2 regions of the Alkalihalobacterium alkalinitrilicum genome follow, and region 2 is predicted to be linked to the other one. Evidence: a T-box and tRNA genes for the amino acid it is inferred to sense, from the RefSeq annotation. Region 2 holds a T-box; the other holds one or more tRNA genes.
What was found. The T-box of region 2 lies ahead of ileS (isoleucine--tRNA ligase). A T-box ahead of a tRNA ligase gene usually reads a tRNA of that ligase, here a tRNA-Ile.
Positions count from the first base shown of each region.

Region 1: it encodes a tRNA-Ile, which carries the amino acid that the T-box ahead of ileS (isoleucine--tRNA ligase) is inferred to sense. The anticodon was not compared.

Region 1 covers NZ_KV917368.1:2,594,859-2,607,013, forward strand. Annotated here, with positions in the region: gene BK574_RS12420 (peptidoglycan D,D-transpeptidase FtsI family protein) at 1-1,746, opposite strand, end outside; RNA gene ssrS (6S RNA) at 1,878-2,056, opposite strand; gene BK574_RS12430 (MFS transporter) at 2,140-3,426, opposite strand; gene BK574_RS12435 (superoxide dismutase) at 3,578-4,189, opposite strand; gene BK574_RS12440 (undecaprenyl-diphosphate phosphatase) at 4,466-5,290, shown strand; tRNA gene BK574_RS12445 (tRNA-Ser) at 5,346-5,438, opposite strand; tRNA gene BK574_RS12450 (tRNA-Ile) at 5,478-5,554, opposite strand; tRNA gene BK574_RS12455 (tRNA-His) at 5,560-5,635, opposite strand; tRNA gene BK574_RS12460 (tRNA-Met) at 5,658-5,734, opposite strand; tRNA gene BK574_RS12465 (tRNA-Asn) at 5,744-5,819, opposite strand; gene BK574_RS12470 (DUF1189 domain-containing protein) at 6,070-6,876, shown strand; gene BK574_RS12475 (methyl-accepting chemotaxis protein) at 6,911-8,644, opposite strand; gene BK574_RS12480 (NfeD family protein) at 8,729-9,367, opposite strand; gene BK574_RS12485 (DUF1002 domain-containing protein) at 9,759-10,631, opposite strand; gene BK574_RS12490 (MFS transporter) at 10,853-12,076, opposite strand.
Region 2 covers NZ_KV917368.1:5,352,523-5,364,677, forward strand. Annotated here, with positions in the region: gene sigG (RNA polymerase sporulation sigma factor SigG) at 1-471, shown strand, start outside; gene BK574_RS25945 (YlmC/YmxH family sporulation protein) at 896-1,159, shown strand; gene pgeF (peptidoglycan editing factor PgeF) at 1,296-2,153, shown strand; gene BK574_RS25955 (YggS family pyridoxal phosphate-dependent enzyme) at 2,150-2,824, shown strand; gene BK574_RS25960 (cell division protein SepF) at 2,853-3,296, shown strand; gene BK574_RS25965 (YggT family protein) at 3,316-3,573, shown strand; gene BK574_RS25970 (YlmH family RNA-binding protein) at 3,590-4,363, shown strand; gene BK574_RS25975 (DivIVA domain-containing protein) at 4,449-4,943, shown strand; T-box leader at 5,078-5,306, shown strand; gene ileS (isoleucine--tRNA ligase) at 5,501-8,263, shown strand; gene BK574_RS25985 (TraR/DksA C4-type zinc finger protein) at 8,458-9,108, shown strand; gene lspA (signal peptidase II) at 9,296-9,763, shown strand; gene BK574_RS25995 (RluA family pseudouridine synthase) at 9,763-10,668, shown strand; gene pyrR (bifunctional pyr operon transcriptional regulator/uracil phosphoribosyltransferase PyrR) at 10,937-11,473, shown strand; gene BK574_RS26005 (solute carrier family 23 protein) at 11,735-12,155, shown strand, end outside.

The sequences.
Region 1 (12,155 bases), 2.8 Mb from region 2:
TTTATTGGCAAGAGCTCGACCTGTACCTCTTGATCCTACGATAACTTGCCTAAATCCTCTCTGAACATGTCGAATATGTTCATCGCTCATTTCGACACGATTCATAACAGATGGTTGAAATTGATTGACAACTCGACCTAGTTCTTCTTTTGATGAACCTGGTTCCCTTATTTCTTTTACAAGTTGTGGTTTCATACGATATCCATCATTTGCAATCGTTGCAACATATTGAGCTAATTGAAGTGGCGTATACGTATCGAACTGTCCGATTGCAAAGTCAAGTAAGTTACCTGGTTGTTGAACGCCACCATTAACCCCTAACCCTTCAGAAGGTAAATCAATTCCTGTTTCAACTCCAAGGCCGAATTGATTTAAATAACTTCTAAAATCTCCATAAGATCCAGCTAAGTCGTTCCAACAACATTGCGAACTATAATTAAACCCTGCCATTCTCATCACTATATGAAACATATAAACGTTCGATGACCTTTCTAATGCTGTAGTACTATTGATATTCCCCATAGTAGCGACAGAACGCTTCGTCTCTCCGCCCACTCGAATCGGTGCATCATGTATAATTGAATTAGGATTAATTACCCCCGAATGTAAACCTGCTAATACAGTAGCTCCTTTGATAGTAGAGCCCATCTCAAAAGACTTATTGACAACACCAAAATGATCAAAATCATTTCCTTCATAACCAGCCATTGCATAAATGTCTCCCGTTTTCGGATCCATCATCACAACATAAGCAGCCGGATCACGTAAATAGGCCCCACGATTTCCTTCCACTTCTCTACGAAGGATGTCCTCAACTCCTATTTGCAACTCCATGTCCACCGTCAGGACAAGGTCATTTCCTCTTTGTCCTAATTTTTCAATTGCTGTACCAACTACTGAACCACGACTTGTAATATTTTCGACCACAGCTTTTTGGCCTCTAAGCGCCTGTTCATACTGAAGCTCAAGAAAACTCGTTCCAACGATATCAGACCTGTCGTAGCCTCTTGATAAATAAAAGTCCAAGCTTTCTTTTGGAATCGACCCTGTTCGTCCAAAGAAGCTTTTGAACGTATTTTCATAGACATATTTTCTTGTGGCATCTGGTAAAATATCAACACCTGGTAATTCTGCAAGATGCTCAATGATCGAATGAGCTTCTTCTGTCGTTATTCCTTGTTTAATTCTTTGTGGCGCAAGTGCATACCCACGGTCCATTTCACGTTTAATTGCTAATACTTTCTTTTCTTCTTCAGTTATTTCAGAGAAGTCTTCATCCGTAATCCGCTTTAAAGTTAATTCATATTCCTCTGAATTGTCTAAACTCTTTCGCTCGTCTACACTAACTTTGTCTAGTGCTTGTTCACGCCTCGTCAGTATCCAAAAATCTTTCATATCCCGTTCTGTAATATTAGATGTTTCTAATTCAATTAAATGAGACAATTTTTGAGCGACTTCTAATTTTTCTCGTTCTGATGGACGCGGTGGCTGAGTATACGTAAGAGATAATTCTAATTCATTATCAACTACGATATTCCCATAACGGTCATACATTAAGCCTCTTGGAGCATCAATCCTTGTAGTGACATTACTCGTCCGTTCTAATTCTCTCGTAAAATCTTCCCCTTGAACGATTTGAACGACACCTAACCTTAGGATAAGAGCAGAGAATAGAATAAATACCGCAAAGAATAGTAAATTTAACCGCGCTGGGACATGGTTCTTTTTCTTTTTTTGATTTGTCATTTTTATTTCCTCTCTATAGAATAAACTTCATTATTGTACATGAAAATAGAAGCCAACTCAGAATAAAATGTCAGGCACCTTGAAGATGAGCTTAGACACTTATGAGTCAGCCTCTTGTTATTTTTTGAAATAGAAAACCCGCGAATGCCGTTGCCCTATTGTTTCAAGAACCTACACTCGTAGGTGGGTGTTCGCAAAACATTTTCCAACGTCCTAATATTTAGGCATGTTGTGCAATGTTAAATATAGAACTCCCTTTTTAAATCCACGGTTCGAAACAAGTAGAAGCTAACTAACACGGCAGGTTTGATGTTTATGTTTGTATAACTATTATATCATATTAAAATGTTATTTTAAAAGTTTAGATTTATTTTCCCATACTTTTTAACAAATTTAAACACTCGTACCCCCACTATCTCCTTCGCCCTTTTGTTGGCGAGAGAAACTATAAGTTTCTCCACCTTTATTAAGAGGGATTTTCACTTTTCTAATAAAGAAATAAATTAATAAGTGACCTGCACCTAAAATTAGAAATAGCCCTGGTATTCCATGTTCTTCATTAAAGATCGTAATAGTTAATATAAAGGCAAGTACTGAAGCAATCCTCCCTGAATTTAAAAATAATTCACGAACGACAATATATTCTACACGCATTTCAGCTGCCTTCCATCCTTTACCAATCACATCGTAAGTTAAAGATACATACGGAACGAGTAACATTGGATAGGCAATTGAAATAACCACAGCGTACATTATGAGCCTTGTAAAATTTAAATCCGTAATAATAATAAAAATCGCTAAGTACAAAATGGTACCACCAAGCAAAATTGCCTTCTTTCGAAAGGATGGCTTCATGAGACGTGTAGCTAAATAATAACACACAAAAGAAACCGCTGAAGCGACCAACCCATACGTACCTATAGCAAGTTCACTACCAGTAGCAATATACACCCATACAACTATTACAAAAACAAATGTCCCTTCTCTTAACCCTTGAAAAAAATGGGCGTGAAGAACATGCCTCCAATTATCGTTTCGCTTTCTCTCTTTTAATACCGTAAGAAAAGAGAAACTTCCTGAAGCTGGTCTTCGCTTGAGAAATAAACTAGTGATAACTGCAATAACAAATAAACTTAACGATATGCCAAAAATTATTTTATAACCAATAAGCTTTTCCATTCTTGTTATAATAAACCCTGCTAAAATAGGACCAATCATCCCAGCAAAAGACGTTAACAAGCCTAAAAAACCATTGAAAAAATCTCTAGTCTCAGGTTCTGTAATTTCAAATGTTAAGACATTAAAAGCTAACCAGTAAAAGCCAAAACCGATTCCTAATAATGACCCTAATAAAATCAAATACTGTGCTGCATTTTCACCTAAAAAAAGAACAGTAAAGAAGAAAACGGATAGGAAGCTAACTCCTAACCGCAGCACGATAACACGATCAATTTTTTTTGCCCACCTTCCAGCAAGAATAAATGTAATCGGCTGCATGACAACGGATGATAAATTATAAAGTGCAATATCAAGAAATTCTCCAGACTGCTTCCATAGATAAACATTTACAAACGTGTTGGATAACGCAATACTTAGTGCATATAATCCACCTATTGTTAATAACAATACTAAATCTCGATTTACTTCCACATCCCCGACTAATTTTTGCAACATTTTCATGCCGTCACTACACCACCTTATGTGTAGTTTGGCGATTTTGCATAGGCGTTATGCAACAAATTCTAGTGAACTGAGTAACCGATTGCTTTAGAAGGTTCTTTCAAATATAAAAAACACCGTTACCCCATCGGCCAACGGTGTTTCACTTATATTATTTAGCTTGGCTATAAAGCTTCGCTACTTCATCCCAGTTTACTACATTCCAAAATGCATTTATGTAGTCTGGACGACGATTTTGGTAATTTAAGTAATACGCATGCTCCCACACGTCTAAGCCTAGAATTGGAGTTTTACCTTCCATGATTGGTGAATCTTGGTTAGCAGTGCTCATCACTTCAAGCTCTCCATTGTTAACAACTAGCCAAGCCCAACCTGAACCGAAACGAGTAGCTCCAGCTTTAGCAAACTCTTCTTTGAAGCTGTCAAGGCTTCCGAATTTACTGTTGATAGCTGCTGCTAAGTCACCAGTAGGCTCCCCGCCACCGTTCGGGCTTAATAAAGTCCAGAATAATGAGTGGTTAGCATGTCCTCCACCATTGTTTCTAACTGCTGTACGAATATTTTCTGGGATAGCATCTAAGTTGCTAATTAGGTCTTCAATTGATTTGCTTGATAGCTCATCTTGACCTTCTAACGCATTGTTTAAGTTTGTTACATATGTGTTGTGATGTTTTCCATGATGGATATTCATTGTTTGCTCATCAATATGTGGTTCTAAAGCATTTGCAGCATAAGGTAATGCAGGTAATTCATATTTTGCCATTTTTCATTTCCTCCTAGATATTTTTAAAATTTAATTTGGAAAAATAATACTATACAGTTAATATATTTAAGCAACAGAAATGTTTACTAAGTTGCTCAATAATTACATTATCAGAAAAAACTTGATCTTGCAATTGATATGTATCTTGTATTTAACCGCATTCTTATTTAATCCACTTTATACTGTACCCTTATTTCAAAAATAGTAATCAAAATATACATATTTACCGGACAAACCCCATATTGTGAATTACGTATATATTAAGGGGGTGTATTATTGAACTGGGTTGAAGCATTATTATTAGGGATGATCCAAGGGATATCTGAGTTTCTTCCTATCTCTAGTTCTGCACATTTAGTAATCGCTGAGAAGATATTAGGAATTCAAATTTCTACGAGTAATTTAACATTCGAAGTCATTCTTCACGCAGCATCTTTACTAGCGGTTATCTGTTTTTTTTGGAGAGATCTATTGGATATTATTAAAGACTTTTTATCATACCTCTTAACAAAGGATCAGAAAGCGCAGGCAAACTATCGATTTGCATGGTTAATCGTAGGTGCGACTTTAATTACGATGGGAGTCGGAAAGGGAATTGAAGGGATAATAGGAACGAACATGACTCATTCCTCAACTATCGGTGCATCACTAATTGTAACTGGACTCTTTTTAATCCTAATTGAACATGGAATTAATGTTGGAACACGAACGGTAAAAGATATGAATTGGAAAGATTGCATTATAATCGGCTTTGGTCAAGCCCTCGCTGTTATACCAGGAATTTCAAGGGCAGGTAGTACATTAATCGTGTCCCTCTGGTGTGGTTTGGATAAAAAAACAGCTGTTCGATACTCATTTCTGTTATCAATTCCGGTTATTTTAGGAATTACCATTTTAAAAATTCCTGAATTAACTACAGAGACATTTTCAGGGATAGGTTTTGAACTCGCAATCGCCTGTATCGCCTCATTTATTTTTGCAATTATAGGAATTAAGTGGCTCATCCAAATGTTAAATCAAGCGAAACTCACATACTTTGCAATTTATTGTATTGCCTTAGGCGCAATCACGTGGATATTCCTAAAAGATATCCAAATATAAAGAAAAGCTTATGATTGAATTCATCATTCAATCATAAGCTTTAATATGTATAATATGGCGGAGGAAGAGGGATTCGAACCCCCGCGCGGTTTAACCCGCCTGTCGGTTTTCAAGACCGATCCCTTCAGCCGGACTTGGGTATTCCTCCGTGTAAAAACTTTAGTTTCTATTTCTAATATCATTTAAATGGTGGACCCTGTAGGACTCGAACCTACGACCAATCGGTTATGAGCCGACCGCTCTGACCAACTGAGCTAAGGGTCCATAAATGGGGCGGCTGATGGGAATCGAACCCACGAATGCCGGAACCACAATCCGGTGCGTTAACCACTTCGCCACAACCGCCATTTTATTAAATTAAGTAAATTGGTAGCGGCGGAGGGAGTCGAACCCACGACCTCACGGGTATGAACCGTACGCTCTAGCCAGCTGAGCTACACCGCCACAATAACTTGGCTCCACAGGCAGGACTCGAACCTGCGACCGATCGGTTAACAGCCGATTGCTCTACCAACTGAGCTACTGTGGAATAATAAAGACAAGAATTATTATATATCAATTCATCATTTTAAGTCAATACCGTTTATCGATGTTTATAATAAACGGTAAAAATGTAGTAACGAAGAGTAATATATCATAAAGTCCAAGTTATGACAAGAGATATGATCCAAAAAAACCGTTCACTTAATTGAAACAGAACATATCTTGTAGCATTATTACATATCTTGTAAAATGTACATTGGTGGTGCTACAAAAGGAAAAGGAGTAGACTCAAATACATGAACATTTTCAAACAGCTTATAAGAAGTTTATATTCACCTAAAGATATTGCCATATTTCGTTTTCAAGGCATCGGTAAAACGATATTTTATGTGTTTTTACTAATGGCTATTATTTCAATACCGAACGCAGTTAGCATATCTACGACTACTTACCAAGGAGTTAATTATTTAGCTACATCGTTACAAGAAGAAATTCCCGATTTTGCTTTACAAAACGGTGTTCTAACTTCAGATTTTTCATCTCCTTACATAGACGGAGATGAAAGTAATTTCTTCATTCTCGATTCGACTGGTGAGCTGACTGTTAATGATATTTATCAATACGATAATGGCTTAGCTCTACTTGAACGTGAAGCAGTAATAATGACTGACGGTATCGCGGAAACTATTCGATATCGTGATTTCGGTAACTTGAACCTAACGAAAGCGGAAATAAGCAGTTTAGTTACTAGTATTGCTGATGTCCTTCCTATCATTTTAAGCATTATATTATTATTATTGTACATTTTCATTACGGCTCTAAAATTTATTGGAATTACAGTATTAGCATTAATTGGATTAGTATTTAAGAATAAAGCGGGACTGAACCTAAAATATCGACACTTATGGATATTATCGGCCTATACCGTTACATTACCAACAGCCTTCTTTGCATTAACAGAATCGTTCGGTATCTTTATTCCATTTTCAATGTTCTTTTACTGGGCTATTGCTATATTCATGTTATACCGTGTGCTGCAATATGTTCCTAAACCAACCCCACGAAATAGTGCCGACATCTCCTCCCCTCCAACAACTGAGTAACGATTAAAGAGGCAGAACAAATTCTGCCTCTCCCTTATTTTTCTTTATTTTTTTTTACTTGAAAACCCGAAGTTAATTCCTGAAGACTTTTTGAAGTTTGGTATAATTCTTTTGATATTGTGTAGTTTTCCTTTGACTGTAACAATTGTTGATTAGAAATCGCTGTCATTTCTTCTGTACTTGCAAGGGTTTCTTGGGATATACTCGTAAAACTTACCGAAGCTTTCTCCATGTCTGGCAATACTTCACCAAGTGATGCTAACCCCTGCTTCATTTCGTTTAGTTTTACATTAGTATCTAAAATCTTTGTTAATAAAAAATGAAAGACTTCATTTGAATGATGGGCTACATCCGTATGCTTATCTACTTTTTGTAAAATCGAATTAAACTCATTGGCTGCATTTTCGGAAGTGAAATTCATCGACTGTATCGCTTTAGTAATTTTAACAGTTGCAGTTGTTGCTTGTTCAGCAAGTCTCCTCACTTCTGTAGCAACAATTGCAAATCCTTTTCCTGCTTCCCCTGCTCTCGCTGCTTCTATTGTTGCATTTAAGGCAAGAAGTTTTGTCTGCTCCGATATTTGTTTTATTAGTTCAACAATTCCGCTAATCTCTTGCGATTCTTCTTTAACTTTTGAAATGGTTTCATGAATAGCAATAAATTCACCATGTAACTCTTCCATAGATAATAACATATCACCAATCTGTTGCTTTCCTATCTGGGCATGATCATTCATTTCCTTTGAACTAATATTAACAACTTCTACTTGTTGTATTGCATGTGTAATATTTTGTTTCATTTTTTGAAAAGTCATGGTATTTTCATCCGAACTAACTGCAGTTTGCTCAGCACCTTGACCGACTACACGAATAGCTTCTAATAACTGACTGTTTGTATCTTGCACAATATTAGAAGAATGATCAAGGTCACTACTTCGCTGAAAGAGCCTATCAGTGGTCTTTTTCACTCCATCAATCATTGTATTCATTTGTTCAATCATTTGGTTATAACTTTTTATTAAAGAAACAATTTCTGGTGTAGTTGTTTTATGGTTTAGACTTTGACTTAAATCGCCCGTTCTTACTTTCCTCATCACAGCACGAAGAGCGGTTAACGGAAGGGTAATAGTACGAACAACGAAAAAAATTATAATGGAACCAACCATAATACTAACAACCACTGCATATTGAATAAATCTCCCCAATTGATAGATTTTATGTAAATAGTTATTGCTTGGTACTACAATGATTACAGTTTTTCGAATATCCTGCACAAAATCAAAAGCTAATGCATATTCAAAATCATTTATAGTCGTATAAATTAACCCATTTCCTTGATCAAGTATTTCTTCTATTACTTGTTCAGGAAAAACAATGGTCGTATGACGACTGACATTAAACGGTGATACCGTGCCAGTATCATCTATCGTAAAGAAGTCACCATTCAACCCTTCTTGAATTAATTCCACAGCTTGACCTCTTACACCATACTCAAACTGTTTGTTAAAACGCTCTTCATCAGAAATATAAGACAGCTTCAAGTACTCTGCCATTTCTTTTACAACTTTTATCTCCCTTTTCAACCTGTTTTCATTTGTCACGATGATAAGTTCTTTTGCTTGGTGATAACTAATTAGCCCAATTAATCCTGTTGAAATAACAATAACTGTTAAAAAAATAATTAATAATCGTGTACGTAACGAAAATTTCTGTAAAAATGGCTCTTTTTTTTGGATATCTTTTAACTTTTCTCTCTTCTTTTTCTTCAAATTTCACACCCCTCGTGTCAACCTAAATCAGATTATGACACTGGAGTGTTAACGAAATATAAATTTTTCGTTAAGAATTAATTATTATTCACTTTCTACTTTTTTTACGACAATTCGAGTACCGTCCACTGAAATAACTTCAATCATCGTACCTTCTGTTAACCAATTATTTTCACTTGTTGCACTATATTGCTTTCCTTCTACTTCAATCGTTCCAATAGGACGAAAAGGAGTAACCGCTTTCCCTCTTTTTCCTACCAAATCTTTATAATTATCATTAATTGAATTATATCCAAGTTCCCCAGTTAATCGATCTCTTAACGTCATTTTTGACCATAGTTTTCGAGATGGAAATACTTTAAGAAAAAGTAGCGAAGCAGCAGCACCAAGAACTAAGCCCATTGCCACTAACGCCCCGTATACAAAGCTCGGTGCAGGAACAGCTAATCCTAATATCATTAATACGATCCCAAGAAGCGCAATGGTTCCGTCACTGATGACTTTTCCATCGACTACAATTAATACAAGACCAGTAATGTACAATAAGATGACCCAAATTCCTGTTTCACCACCACCTAAATGATGTGAAAAATAAACAGCCATAATACCAATACCTAGAATACCGAAAATACCTTTGGACTTTACAAGCAGTTCACCAAATAAGAACAGAGTCCCTAAAAAAACAACGAGAAAGCCCATACTAGCAATATTAAGTATATCCATTAATCTCAACCCCCCCAATCACTTAAATATACGTACAAAAATAAAAGAAGTTTCATTTCAATTTTTGGTTAAACTATTTTTGAGGTGAAAATATGAAAAACACTAATAAAAAAGCTACTAACCAAACAAAACCTGCACAAACCACACTACAGCAACAACAACCTATTACTTCTAATGCCTTTTCAAACATTAAAACAAAGTCACTACTCATTTAAAATTGTACCAAAAGTGAAAGCAAATTACATACTACTTAAGGAGGTTCTAATTAAAAAGAGGAGGCTGACTCAATTTGAAAGTTTCTACCCCTCCCCACAATTCGTTGTTACTACTTATTCAGTAGCACATGTTGGTATCGGTCGGAGGAAGTAGACACTAATGAGTCAGCCACTCTTTATCTAAATAACCCTTTAATTGCATCAATAAAACGATTAAGGACATCTAACATCGAAGCAATAAATGATTGAGTATCTTCACGATTTAGAAAATCACCTAAATTGTCTCGAATTTTTCCAATTTGATTTTGTACTTGATTCCAATCAATATTTAAATCTTTTATTCGCATAAATAGAGAAACAAGGCCATTTAACTCCTCATCTGTTAAAGTAACACCCAACTCTTGAGCCACTCGTTGAATTAGTGCACGAAGATCATCTTCTGTCTCTACTGGGTTTTTAGCGATTTCCTCTTTAATACGATTCATTAACTCTGTTGCTTCTTCCATTCCAATACTTTCCGCAAGCTTACCTGTTCTAACCATTTCTTCGTTAGCAATTTGCTTCTGCTCTTCTGGAATGTCAATTTCTGCTGTAATTTCATAAGCTTTAATAATTCCAGTTAATCCCGCTGTACCTGATACTTCAAAAGGCGCCGTTACATAAATATCAGCATCCTTTACTCCTGCTGTTACAAGAGCATTCGCATACATCCCTTCAGAGACCCAGCTAATATTATTTGTTTCAATATTTAAACCAGATCCTGATTCTGTTAATGTAATCATAGAAGAAGAGATGGCACGCGTGCCTATTTGCCGAGCATTTACATAGTTACCTAAATACTGATGTTCCTCTTCATTTGTTACATATATAATTTCTACATCTGCTGGAGCACCCATTTCATTTAAAAGACTTTGACGCTGTTCTGCTGTTAAATCCTCTCCTAACGTTACAATCATATCTCCTGGCGCTGCATCAGCAACGACAATACTTGGTAAAAGTAATGATAGAATTAATAACAATGGAAGAAATTTCTGCTTCATCAATTTCATATAACCCATCTCCTTTGAAAGCCTCAATTAGAAAACATGACTTATCACCAAAAGAGGCGATAATCGATGTCATTCTTATACTTTAATCTTTTAATAAATTTCACTTTCCTAAAAGTATAAAAAACAACATTCTAACCTTAAGAAAACTATTTTTCGAGGGAAATGAAAAGTGACTTTTGTCCTAATTATTTATGTAAAACTTTAAAGTCCCCCCATCTTTTTCATATTGTGGGATTACACTCCTTTAAAATCGGTATGCATGTCCAAGAAGAAATAAGGATAACAAATGATACCCCTACGAAAAAAAAGGATAGAAAAAACAACTCCATCGGTTCGTTCATAAAAACACTAAACGTAATCGGCCCAAAAGCAACTCCTAAAAATCGGATCATTGAATATAAAGAAACCACTAAACCCCTTTCATGAATTCCGACAGAAGAGGTTACTGCTGTATTGGCTGCTGGAAGAAAAAAACCTAATCCTACAGATACCAATGTTATTAACACGAGTAAACCGAGTAACCCATGGAAAAAAATAAGCAATGCGAAACTTATAAACAAAATGCTTAAGCCTAACAATAAAAATTGTTTGACTTTATTACTATTCCCCCCCAATTTGTTGCCAGTCCAATATGAGAAAATCGTTAATGCGATGAGAGGAAAAGCTAAATATATCCCTTTTTGAATGCCATATATTCCATAACTTTCTTCAAAATAATAGGACATAAAAAACATAAGTCCAAATAAAAGTAACATACCAACTCCACTTGCAATAAAGATTGGAATAAGCCACTTAAATTCCCTTAAAATGATTGTTATAACCGAACGTCGATAATCTTTGACGCTAAATGCTTTCTTTTCTCTTACACGCTCATTGATCGAAATTTTAATTCCAAAGTAAGCAAGAAAAGCTAGAAAAAAATAAATCCAAAAAGTTCCAACCCATAAGAACACTGCAATAGATGCCCCGATAATTGGACTTATTACCTTTCCAAGACTATTGAATACTTCCACAGTTCCCAATGCTTTACTTCTTTCTTTTCCTTCAAATAAATCACCAGCCATCGCCATTGCCATTGGAGCAGTTCCACCTGCACCAACACCTTGGAAAAATCGACCAAATAACAACAATGAAAAAGCGGCTTGCCCGTCAAGTAAAAGGGGTGCTACTGCTGACATGATACTTCCTAACATAATAAATAAAAGAGAAACTAAAACGACTTTTTTTCTCCCCACTCGATCTGATATAAAACCGATAATTGGTATCATTAAAGCTGCTGGAATCGAAAAAACAGTTAAAATAAGCCCACTTTCTACTGTGGTTAACCGTAATTCATGTTGAATGTCAGGAATAATCGGAATAAACATCGAGTTTCCAACAACCATAACAAATGGTAGTAAGCCTATGATGCATATTATCAATGTTGTCGAAGTTGATTTCTTCATTTTTGGGTCCTCCTTCCTGAAAAAATATATATTATTTTTGGTATATTTTTATATCTACGTGCATATATATTGTTAGAAT
Region 2 (12,155 bases):
TTAAGAGATAATAATCCTATTCGAGTATCTAGGTCTTTACGTGATATTGCTTATAAAGCGTTACAAGTTCGAGATCAGTTAATGGCTGAAAAGAACCGAGACCGAGAGCCGACGGTGCAAGAGATTTCGAAGGTGCTTGATGTTCCAAAGGAGGATGTTGTTTTCGCTTTGGACGCTATTCAGGATCCAGTTTCATTATTTGAACCGATTTATAATGACGGTGGAGATCCAATTTATGTGATGGACCAAATTAGTGATGATAAGCAAAAAGATGTAAATTGGGTTGAAGAAATTGCCTTGCGCGAGGCAATGATCCGCTTGAACGACAGGGAAAAGCTAATTTTAAATATGAGGTTTTTCCAAGGGAAAACACAAATGGAAGTAGCCGATGAAATTGGAATTTCTCAGGCTCAAGTATCTAGACTTGAAAAAGCAGCAATTCAACAAATGAATAAACACGCACAAAGCTAAATAAAAGACTGAGTGGCATAAATTAATTTATGTGCTCGGTCTTTTTCATGCGATTTAATATGCCAGAAGGGGGCAGGAGTAGGACTTTCGCTTTTCTATGTCTAGCTGCAGGCGCCAGCTCCTCGAGCTCAAATAACCTGTCAGGACAAAAGTTAAGGAGCGAACTTTCGCTAGCCAGAACATTTGCATGTCGGAGCTAATCAGGCGCCTTCCGCTTTTCTATGTCTAGCTGCAGGCGCCAGCTCCTCGAGCTCAAATAACCTGTCAGGACAAAAGTCAAAGAGCGACTTTCGCCAGCCAGAACATTTGCATGTCGGAGCTAATCAGGCGCCTTCCGCTTTTCAATATTTTAGAGATATTATTGGTTGTTTTATCATATAGATAAAGTAATACAGCGTGGTCAAGAAGGAAGGTGGGCTTAAATATGATGAAAATATCTGACTTACAATCCAAAGACATCGTAAATATGGAAAATGGGAAACGTTTAGGCCATTTAACGGATCTAGATATTAATTTAACGACAGGTCAAATTGATGCCATCATTATAAATGGAACTGGAAAAATGATGAGTTTTTTCAATAGAGATACAGAAGAGTTTGTAATACCTTGGGGAAACATCGTTAAGATTGGAAACGATGTCATATTAGTACATGTTCCAGAACCATATCTGCCTTATCAATCAGGTTAAAATTAGCAAAAATCGCATTACACCACGAAACTTCATACTATTTGCATGAAAAATATGCTAAAATAGATAAAAACAATCAAAATTTTGGCAGTTTATGTTGAGAAAATTATGAAATCCATGGATAGGAAGTGATTTTTTGATCCATGAACCGTTTATCCAAACGGAACACCATTTATTAAAGATAGCAGAATGGGAAAAGAATGACAGAAACTTAACGGCAGGTTTTACAACTCGAATTGGAGGGGTAGGGCAACCACCATATCACTCCTTAAATGTTGGCCTTCACGTAGCTGATGACGATACTATTGTATTAAAAAATCGTGAACACGTTGCAAGAAAGCTTAATATTCCTATAGAACAGTGGGTAGTTGGGGAACAAGTTCATGATGCAAAAATTAATAAAGTTATGAGGAATGATGTTGGAAAAGGTGGACAGTCTCAAAAGACAGCTATAAAAGGAGTAGATGGGTTATATACTCGAGAAAAAAATATATTACTTGTGAGTTTATATGCTGACTGTGTCCCATTGTACTTTTATGTACCTAAACAGCAATTGATTGGATTAGCTCATGCAGGCTGGAAAGGAACCGTTAGTCAAATTGGTTCGAAGATGGTAGAGATCTGGACAAACATTGAGGGAATTAACGCCAGTGAAATATTAGTTGCAATTGGTCCATCTATTAGTCAAACCGAATATGAAGTGGATCAAAATGTAATACAATCTGTTAACAAAGTATTACCTCAAGGCGAAGAAAGGCCGTATCAATTAACGAGACCAGGACATTATCTACTAGATTTAAAAACGTTAAATGAACAAATACTTGTTCGTGCTGGAATTCCTAAAGAAAATATAATCAAGAGCCAGTATTGCACGGCTAGTAATACTAACTTATTTTTTTCGCATCGAAAAGAAAAGGGTAAAACTGGGAGAATGATGAGCTATATCGGTTTAAAGGGTGGATTAAGCCAGAAAGAAAGGAGAACGCTTGATTGACAGTTAAAGAAAATCTACAAAAAATTGAAGATGAAATAATTGCAGCCTGTCAACGTTCGGGTCGAGACCCTGATGTAGTAAAGTTGATTGCGGTTACAAAATATGTAACTGTCGAGAGAACACAAGAAGCAATTGACTCAGGCATTTTCCATATCGGTGAAAATCGAGTTGAAGGTATTCTTGAAAAAGAAGAAACCATCACTGGAGCAATCAATTGGCATTTTATTGGGTCATTACAGTCAAAAAAAGTAAAAAAGATTATCAGCAAAATTCACTACCTTCATTCTCTTGATCGGTTAGCGTTAGCAGAAGAAATTCAAAAAAGATGGAGTAAATCAGAACCATTAAAATGTTTTGTTCAAGTAAATGTTTCGGGAGAAGAATCAAAATCAGGTCTTAATCCTAAAGAAGCCATCACATTTGTAAAAAATCTTGAACAATATCCAGCAATTGAAGTGGTGGGCCTTATGACAATGGCACCATTTGTAGAGGACCCAGAAGAAACACGACCTGTATTCAAGCAACTTCGATTATTACAACAAGATGTACAAGCCCTAGCACTTCAACATGCACCATGTGAAGAACTTTCGATGGGAATGTCCAATGATTACATAGTTGCAGTAGAAGAAGGAGCTACTTTTTTACGCATCGGCTCTTCGCTTGTCGGTTAGAAAAGTTGAGATTTAAGGAGGATTTGAAATGGGGATGAAATCGAGATTCAAACGATTTTTTGAACTAGAAGAAGATACGCAAGAATACGAGTCCTACAGTGAAGAAGTGGCAGCAAGTCAGGAGGAAGTGCCTCAATATCGAAGAGGTGATAAACAGTCCAAAAGTCAAAATATCGTGAGCTTACAAAGTGTCCAAAAGGCTGCCAAAGTGATACTAATTGAACCTAGAACGTATGATGAAGTTCAAGACATAGCAGATCATTTAAAAAATCGTAAAGCTGTAATTATTAATTTACAGCGAATTTCAAATGACCAAGGAAAACGGGTTGTCGATTTTTTAAGCGGAACGGTGTATGCTATAGGGGGAGACATTCAAAAACTTGGTATGCAAATATTCCTATGTACTCCAGACAATGTGGACGTTTCCGGTTCAATTACAGAAATGATCCAAGAAAGATTTGAACAACGTTAGAATGGTGGTGGATTAGTTAATGCAAGGAATTGGAGCTTTACTAAATTTGGCAATCATGGTTTATTCTTATATGATAATCGCTTATATTTTAATGTCATGGTTTCCTAATGCGAGAGAGTCATCGATCGGTCAGTTTTTAGGTTCAGTCGTCGAGCCATACTTAGCACCGTTTAGAAAATTTATTCCTCCATTAGGGATGATTGATATTTCCCCAATTGTAGCTATTTTTGCTTTATCATTTGCACGATATGGGGTTGCTGCGTTATTTGGAATGTAAGTGGTGTTAGAGTAGCATGAGTATTTATCAGCACTTTCGTATTGAAGAACGAATATTTGTAGATCAAGTGTTAGATTGGAAGCAAGACGTTATTGTTCAATATACTTATAAATTAACTGATTTTCTTGATCCGCGGGAGCAAGATATTTTAAAGACTATTATTGGTAAGGATGAAGAAATTAGCCTCTCCTTTTGGGGAGGCGCTTCTAGTACTGAACGAAAACGTGCTATGCTGTTTCCTTCTTATTTTGAACTGGCTAAAAATGACTTTCAGATTCAAGCGTTTGAACTACGTTATCCAAGAAAATTTATAACATTAGAACATCGAGACATTCTTGGTTCAATAATGGGTTTAGGTATGAAACGTGAAAAATTTGGTGATATTCTTATAACAGATGAAGTTATTCAAGTATTAGTTGCAAATGAAGTTGCTAGCTTTATTGAATTAAATCTACAAAAAGTTGGACAAGCTAAAGTTAAAATTGTACCTATTAATGAAGAAGATATTATAGAAAACGTTGAAGAGTGGACAGAAGAGTCAACCACTATTTCTTCCTTGCGTTTAGATACACTTCTTTCAGCCATATATAATATTTCACGAACTAAATCTTCTCTTTATATTGACAGAGGACTAGTTAAGGTTAATTGGAAAACGATTGAAGACGGTGCTTTCCAAGTTCAAGAAGGAGATTATTTATCTGTAAGAAATTTTGGGAGAAGTAAATTATTATCGATTGCTGGCTCTACAAAAAAAGGTAAAATCCGCATCGTTTTTGGAAGAAAAAAATAAATTAATAATAGAAAAAGAAGGAAAAGTGCTTTTCCTGTCGAATAAATATTAAGAATTATTACGACTAGATTTGGAGGTGGAGTTCGTGCCTTTAACACCGCTTGATATCCATAATAAAGAGTTTACTCGCGGATTCCGTGGTTACGATGAAGATGAGGTTAATGAGTTTCTTGACCAAATCATAAAAGACTACGAAGCTGTACTACGGGAAAAGAAGGAAATGTTTGAGCGAGTTCAAGACCTTGATGGGAAACTAGAGCATTTTAATAAAATTGAAGAAACATTAAATAAATCAATTTTAGTTGCCCAAGAATCCGCTGAAGAGGTTCGTCGCAGTGCTCAAAAAGAAGCACAGTTAATTGTTAAGGAAGCAGAAAAAAATGCTGATCGAATTATTAATGATGCCTTGACGAAATCAAGGAAAATAATGATGGAAATTGAAGAGTTAAAGAAACAAGCATCTGTATATCGTATTCGGTTTAAAATGCTTGTTGAAGCCCAATTGGAAATGCTCCAAACAGAAGATTGGGACGACTTAACAAAGGTGGATAACTCGTTAGAAAAAGAAACGGTAGAATAACCGTTTTCTTGACGAGTAAATGAATTTATTTTAAACTTTAAGAAAGTTTGACTACTTTTGATGAGAATGAAAAAACGGTATCATTTTCAACTGACCGTACGTTTTCTCATCGTTTACTAAAATTAAAAATATTGTACAAAACTATGATAGGGAGAGTACTTTATCATACTTCAATGTAGCGAGTCGGGGATGGTGAAAGCCTGATATTGAAGTGGTATGGGAAGATCACCCTTGAGTTCTATACCGAACGGTAATTCAAGTAGGCTATAGCGATTCATTCACGATACGAATGATGAGTGAGTAATAACATTTGATGTTTTTATTCAATAGGGTGGTACCACGGGTAACCTTCTCGTCCCTATAAGACGAGAAGGTTTTTTGCTGTCTTCTAGCTTCCCTTTAGCCCAAAGCGACTTCACTCACCTCCTACGATAAGTCAACATCGCATCGTCTACCCTGCGTGTTTCCTTTATCTTACCTGGAGGCTTTAGTCCATATATGGTGCTATCGGTTTGATATTGTTTTACTTGTTTACATAATAATTAGGAGGAACAAACATGGAGTATAAAGATACATTACTAATGCCTAAAACGGAGTTTCCAATGCGTGGAAACTTGCCAAATCGTGAACCAGAAATGCAAAAAAAATGGGATGAAATGAATATCTATGAAAAAGTTCAAAAACGTACAGAAGGGCGCCCATTATTTGTCCTTCATGATGGACCACCATATGCGAACGGTGATATCCATATGGGACATGCTTTAAATAAGGTATTAAAAGATATGATTGTTCGTTACAAATCAATGAGCGGGTATCATGCACCGTATGTTCCAGGTTGGGATACTCACGGCCTTCCAATTGAAACGGCACTAACAAAAAATAAAAAAGTAAAACGTAAAGAAATGACGGTCGCTGACTTTAGGAAACTTTGTGAAGAGTACGCTCTTGAGCAAATTGATCGTCAACGGGAACAATTTAAACGACTAGGTGTTCGGGGAGATTGGGAAAATCCCTATATTACGTTAAACAAAGAGTATGAGGCTCAACAAATAAAAGTTTTTGGGGATATGGCAAAAAAAGGTTATATCTATAAAGGTTTAAAGCCAGTGTATTGGTCTCCTTCTTCAGAGTCTGCATTGGCAGAAGCTGAGATCGAGTATCATGATAAGCGGTCTCCTTCAATTTATGTTGCATTTCCTATTAAAGATGGTAAAGGCTTATTAGAAGGTGATGAAAAAATTGTCATCTGGACGACAACACCTTGGACAATACCAGCAAATCTTGGTATTACCGTTCATCCTGACCTTGATTATAGCGTTGTACAAGTCGAGCAAGATAAGTTTGTCGTGGCTTCTGGATTACTTGAAACATTGGTAAAAGAATTAGACTGGGAACACTACGATGTAGTGAAAACATTTAAAGGTGAGCAATTAGAATTTGTCGTTGCAAAACATCCAATATATGATCGTGATTCACTCGTGATGTGTGGTGATCATGTTACGCTTGATGCAGGAACAGGTTGTGTACATACGGCACCTGGCCACGGGGAAGATGACTATATCGTCGGACAAAAATATAATTTAGACGTATTATGTCCTGTGGATGATAAAGGTGTAATGACAAGTGAGGCAGAAGGGTTTGAAGGTGTTTTTTACGATGAAGCGAATAAACCAATTACTGAAAAATTAACAGAAGTAGGTGCTCTTTTAAAGCTTTCGTTTATTACGCATTCGTACCCACACGACTGGAGAACGAAAAAGCCAGTAATTTTTAGAGCAACGGCGCAATGGTTTGCCTCAATCAAAGATTTCCGAGAAGAATTGCTTCAAGCGATTAATGAAGTAGAATGGATTCCAACATGGGGTGAAACACGTTTATATAACATGGTCCGTGACCGAGGTGATTGGTGTATTTCCCGACAGCGTGCATGGGGCGTTCCGATTCCCATTTTTTACGGCGAAGACGGAGAACCAATCATTACCGATGAGACTATTGATCATGTTTCGACTTTGTTTAGAGAGCATGGATCGAATATTTGGTTTGAATGGGAGACTGAGCAACTTCTACCTGAAGGTTTCACTTCTTCTCATAGTCCAAACGGCAAGTTTACTCGTGAAATGGATATTATGGATGTGTGGTTTGATTCTGGTTCATCCCACCAAGCAGTACTTGTAGAACGAGATGACTTACAACGTCCTGCAGACTTATACCTTGAAGGGTCAGATCAATATCGTGGTTGGTTTAATTCTTCGTTATCAACAAGTGTAGCCGTTTCTGGAAAAGCTCCATATAAAGGAGTTTTAAGTCACGGGTTTGCTTTAGATGGTGAAGGACGTAAGATGAGTAAATCTTTAGGAAATGTCGTTGTTCCGAATGATGTGATGAAACAATTAGGTGCAGACATCCTTCGCTTATGGGTTGCATCTGTTGACTATCAAGCAGATGTCCGTGTATCTGATAATATTTTAAAACAAGTTTCTGAAGTATACAGAAAAATCAGAAACACGTTCCGTTTCCTTTTAGGTAACTTGAATGGATTTAATCCAGAGACAGATTCTGTATCAATTGAAGACTTACCTGAACTCGATAAATATATGCTTGTAAAATTACATGATGTAATTGGTAAAGTGAATAAAGGATATGAACAGTATCAGTTCTCAAATGTTTATCATGCATTAAATAACTTCTGTACCGTTGAGTTAAGTTCTTTCTATATGGATGTGGCAAAAGATACATTATATATTGATGCACCGAATAGTCATGCTCGTCGTTCTATTCAAACCGTAATGTATGAAACAGTAGTTGCACTAGCCAAGCTTGTTTCTCCAATCTTATCTCATACTGCAGATGAAGTTTGGCCACACATTCCTGGTGTAGAAGGGGAGAATGTTCAACTAACAGATCTGCCTAAACCAGAAACATTTACAAATGTTGAAGAGCTTGTTCAAAAGTGGGATCGTATCATGAATGTTCGTAATGATGTTTTAAAAGCATTAGAAAATGCAAGAAACGAAAAGAAAATTGGAAAATCATTAACAGCACAAATTGTTTTATATCCAACAAACCATTTGAAGGAAACATTTGAAAATGTAGATTTACAAAAATTGTTTATCGTTTCTCAAGCCGTAATTGGCGGTGACAAAGAAGCGGCTCCTGCATTTGCCGATGTTTATGATGATCTTGCTATTGTCGTTGATAAAGCTGAAGGAGAGACGTGTGAACGTTGCTGGGTGGTTACGAAAACGGTTGGAGAAAATGAAAAACATCCAACATTATGTACTTCTTGCGCAACAATCGTTACAGAAAATTACAATGGATAATTAAATTCAGGTTGTTCCATACAAAAGTGTCAAACAACTCCATTTTTAAATGGTAAGTTTAACACTTTATGGAGCAACCTCTTCTTTATTTTACAGACATAACAAATGTTGTTTCGGCTAACAACAATCATTCTGGTCAAACTAAAGAGGTACATGTTCATCGTAAAAGGGCTTGTACAAAAAGGGGGAGAAGAATGGGACAATATGATCAATTGAGAAGAGAACTTGAACAACGTCAAGCTAACTTAAAGGAAAGAGTGAAAGAAGCCGATTATTATGGTTTAGCAGTTACATCAAGCTTCTCAACAGGAGAGTTGTCACAGTATGATAATCACCCAGCTGATACTGCTACTGACTTATATGAACGTGAAAAAGACATTGCCATTTACGAAAAATTGGAAAAGGAATTGGAAGATGTCGAATATGCGTTAAATAAAATGGATAATGGTTCATATGGAGTTTGTGAAGTAACGGGTCAACAAATCCCTTATGATCGTTTAGAAGCTAACCCAACTGCAAGGACTGTTGTTGAACATTCAAATGGTCAATTGGCACAGCATCGTCCAGTAGAAGAAGATGTGCTAGGTAATTTTGAAAAGTATAATTTTGACAATCGGGATGACGAAACTGAATTTGACGCTGAGGACGCTTATCAATCGGTTGCATCTTTTAATGAAAACAGTATGGTTTTTGAAGATTCTTCATTAGATCGTACAGGGGAGTTAGTTGGTTATGTAGAGGAATTAGAAGCATTTGCTTCTACTGATATTTATGGTTATCAAGGTGATGATTCCGTCGAATTCCAAAGAAACATTCATTATGATCAATATCTAAACGAAAAATAATTTACAATAAGTGAAGCTGACTATTGTCGAAGTGGCTAAAACACCATGTGAATTGTTGACACTTCGAGTCAGCCTCACATGGTGAATAATAAAAATAAGTCATAGTTGAACAAGTAGAAAAAGACACTTTCATCATTTTATGCTAAAATGCTAACGTATGCATAATGAGATGGAGGAAATGATTTTGATTTGGTTATATTATGTTATTGCACTAGTAATTATCTTGTTAGACCAATGGACGAAATGGATCGTTGTACAATCGATGGAAATAGGTGAACGAATTTCACTTATTGAAAATTTCCTTTATTTTACATCCCATCGTAACCAAGGAGCGGCCTTTGGAATTCTCCAAGGACAAATGTGGTTTTTCTATATTATTACAGTTATCGTCGTTGGTTTCATCGTGTATTATATTCAAAAAGAAGCTAAGAGCAGTTGGTTGCTCGGGATTTCTTTAGGGTTGATATTAGGTGGTGCCATTGGTAATTTTATCGATAGGGTTTTTCGTGGCGAAGTTGTAGACTTTATTGATACATTTATTTTTACATACAATTTCCCTATTTTTAATGTAGCTGATTCTGCCCTATGTGTTGGTGTAGCATTGATTTTCATTAAAATAATAAACGACGAAAGACTAGCAAAGGGGAAAAAATGATGGAGCAATTTGAATTTAAGATTTCCGAAGAACAAGCAAATGAACGAATTGATAAACTAATGACCACTTTTCACCCTGATTGGTCACGAACACAAATTCAGCAATGGATTAAAGAAGGAAATATTACCGTTAATGGTGAGACCGTAAAGACCAATTATAAGGCCCAATTTAATGACAAATTGGAATTAGAAATTCCAGAACCTGAACTTTTAGAAGTGGAACCAGAACCGATTGATTTAGAGATCGTATATGAAGATGAGGATGTAATTGTTGTGAATAAACCACGTGGGATGGTTGTTCATCCTGCACCTGGGCATTCTTCAGGTACTTTAGTAAATGGTTTGATGTATCATTGTAAAGATTTATCAGGCATTAACGGTGTTATTCGTCCAGGTATTGTTCATCGAATTGATAAAGATACATCAGGTTTATTAATGGTAGCTAAAAACGATCGGGCACATGAGTCATTAGTTAACCAATTAAAAGCTAAAACTACAAAGAGAGTATATAAAGCGATTGCTCATGGTGTGATTTCACATGATGTGGGTACAATTGAAGCGCCGATTGGTCGTGACAAAAAAGATCGTCAAAGCATGACAGTAACTGAAGATGGTCGTGATGCTGTTACCCACTTTACAGTTCTTGAGCGGTTCGACAACTATACTTACGTTCAATGTGAACTTGAAACAGGAAGAACACATCAAATCCGTGTTCATATGAAATATATTGGTTTTCCAATAGCGGGTGATCCGAAATACGGTCCAAAAAAAACATTGAATATTGAAGGGCAAGCTCTTCATGCAGCTGTTTTAGGATTTGAACATCCACGGACAAAAGAAAACCTTTTATTTGAAGCACCCCTTCCACAAGAAATGGTAACCTTACTTGAAGAGTTACGACAATAAGATGTAAGAATTGTTTTAATTTTTGTAATACTAAAAAACAGATTGACTTTATTGTCGAACAGTGGAATAATAACGATAACAAGTAAATAGATCCTTTAACTACAGTCCCGTGAGGCTGAGAAGGAAGCGGAATGAAGTAAATTTATGGGCGAAGTATGTCCTTTTACTAAGAAACCACTAAACCTCTCATCAAAACGGTGAGAGGTTTTTTGTTTATACGAACCGCTTTCGCGTGAGGACAGTAACAAAAAAAGTGGAGGTGTTAATTTTGGCTAGAGTCATTCTTGACGATCAAGCAATTCGAAGAGCAACAACTCGGATAGCTCATGAAATCATTGAACGAAATAAAGGGATTGAAAATTGTATTCTTGTCGGAATAAAAACACGTGGCATTTACGTAGCTAAACGTTTAGCAGAACGGATTGAACAAATTGAAGGAGAAAAAATTCCAGTAGGTGAAGTTGATATTACTCTTTACCGAGATGATTTAACCGTGAAAACCGAAGACCAAGATCCGCTTTTAAAAGGATCCAACGTTCCTACAGACATTACGGACCAGAAGGTAATCTTAATTGATGATGTGCTTTACACTGGGCGAACTGTTAGAGCAGCTTTAGATGCCTTAATGGACTTAGGAAGACCTTCACAAATTCAACTAGCTGTCTTAATCGATAGAGGGCACCGAGAATTACCTATTCGACCTGATTATGTTGGTAAAAATGTACCAACTTCAAAAAGTGAAATTATTGCTGCTAAGCTTAAAGAAGTAGATGAAATTGATGAAGTAAGTATAATTCAACAATAAGGAACTAAATAAAGTAATACTCTTTAATTCGGTCCTGTGAGGCTGACAAGAGACAATTATGCAGTATCGACAGGATTACACTGTTCCTTCTGCGTACACTTGCCTCTTTGTCATCCTAAAGACGAAGAGGTTTTTATTTTTTGTAGAAATAATAAAAAATAGGTCTTCTTCAAAAGGTTGGTCAATACATCTATTAATAATGAATAAGATTCATTTTACAACAAACGCTTACTAACAACAGACATTAAGGGAGGAAAAGGAATGTCACATCAAAAAGAGATTGGTATTCAAGAGGTGCCACGTTTTGATAAATGGTTAACCTTTAGTATTCAGCATTTATTTGCGATGTTCGGTGCAACAATATTAGTGCCATATTTAGTTGATTTAAGTCCAGCAGTTGCTTTATTTTCAAGTGGATTAGGGACATTGGCTTACTTATTAATAACAAGAGGACAAATTCCAGCATACTTAGGTTCCTCATTTGCGTTTATCGCACCGATTATAGCGGCGACAACAATCGGTGGGCCAGAAGGTGCAATGATCGGTAGTTTTCTAGCAGGAATTATTTACGGGATCGTAGCGCTTTTAATTAAAGCAAGTGGGGTAGGTTGGCTTTTGAAAATTTTACCCCCTATTGTCGTAGGTCCTGTTATTATGGTTATCGGTCTTGGATTGGCAGGTG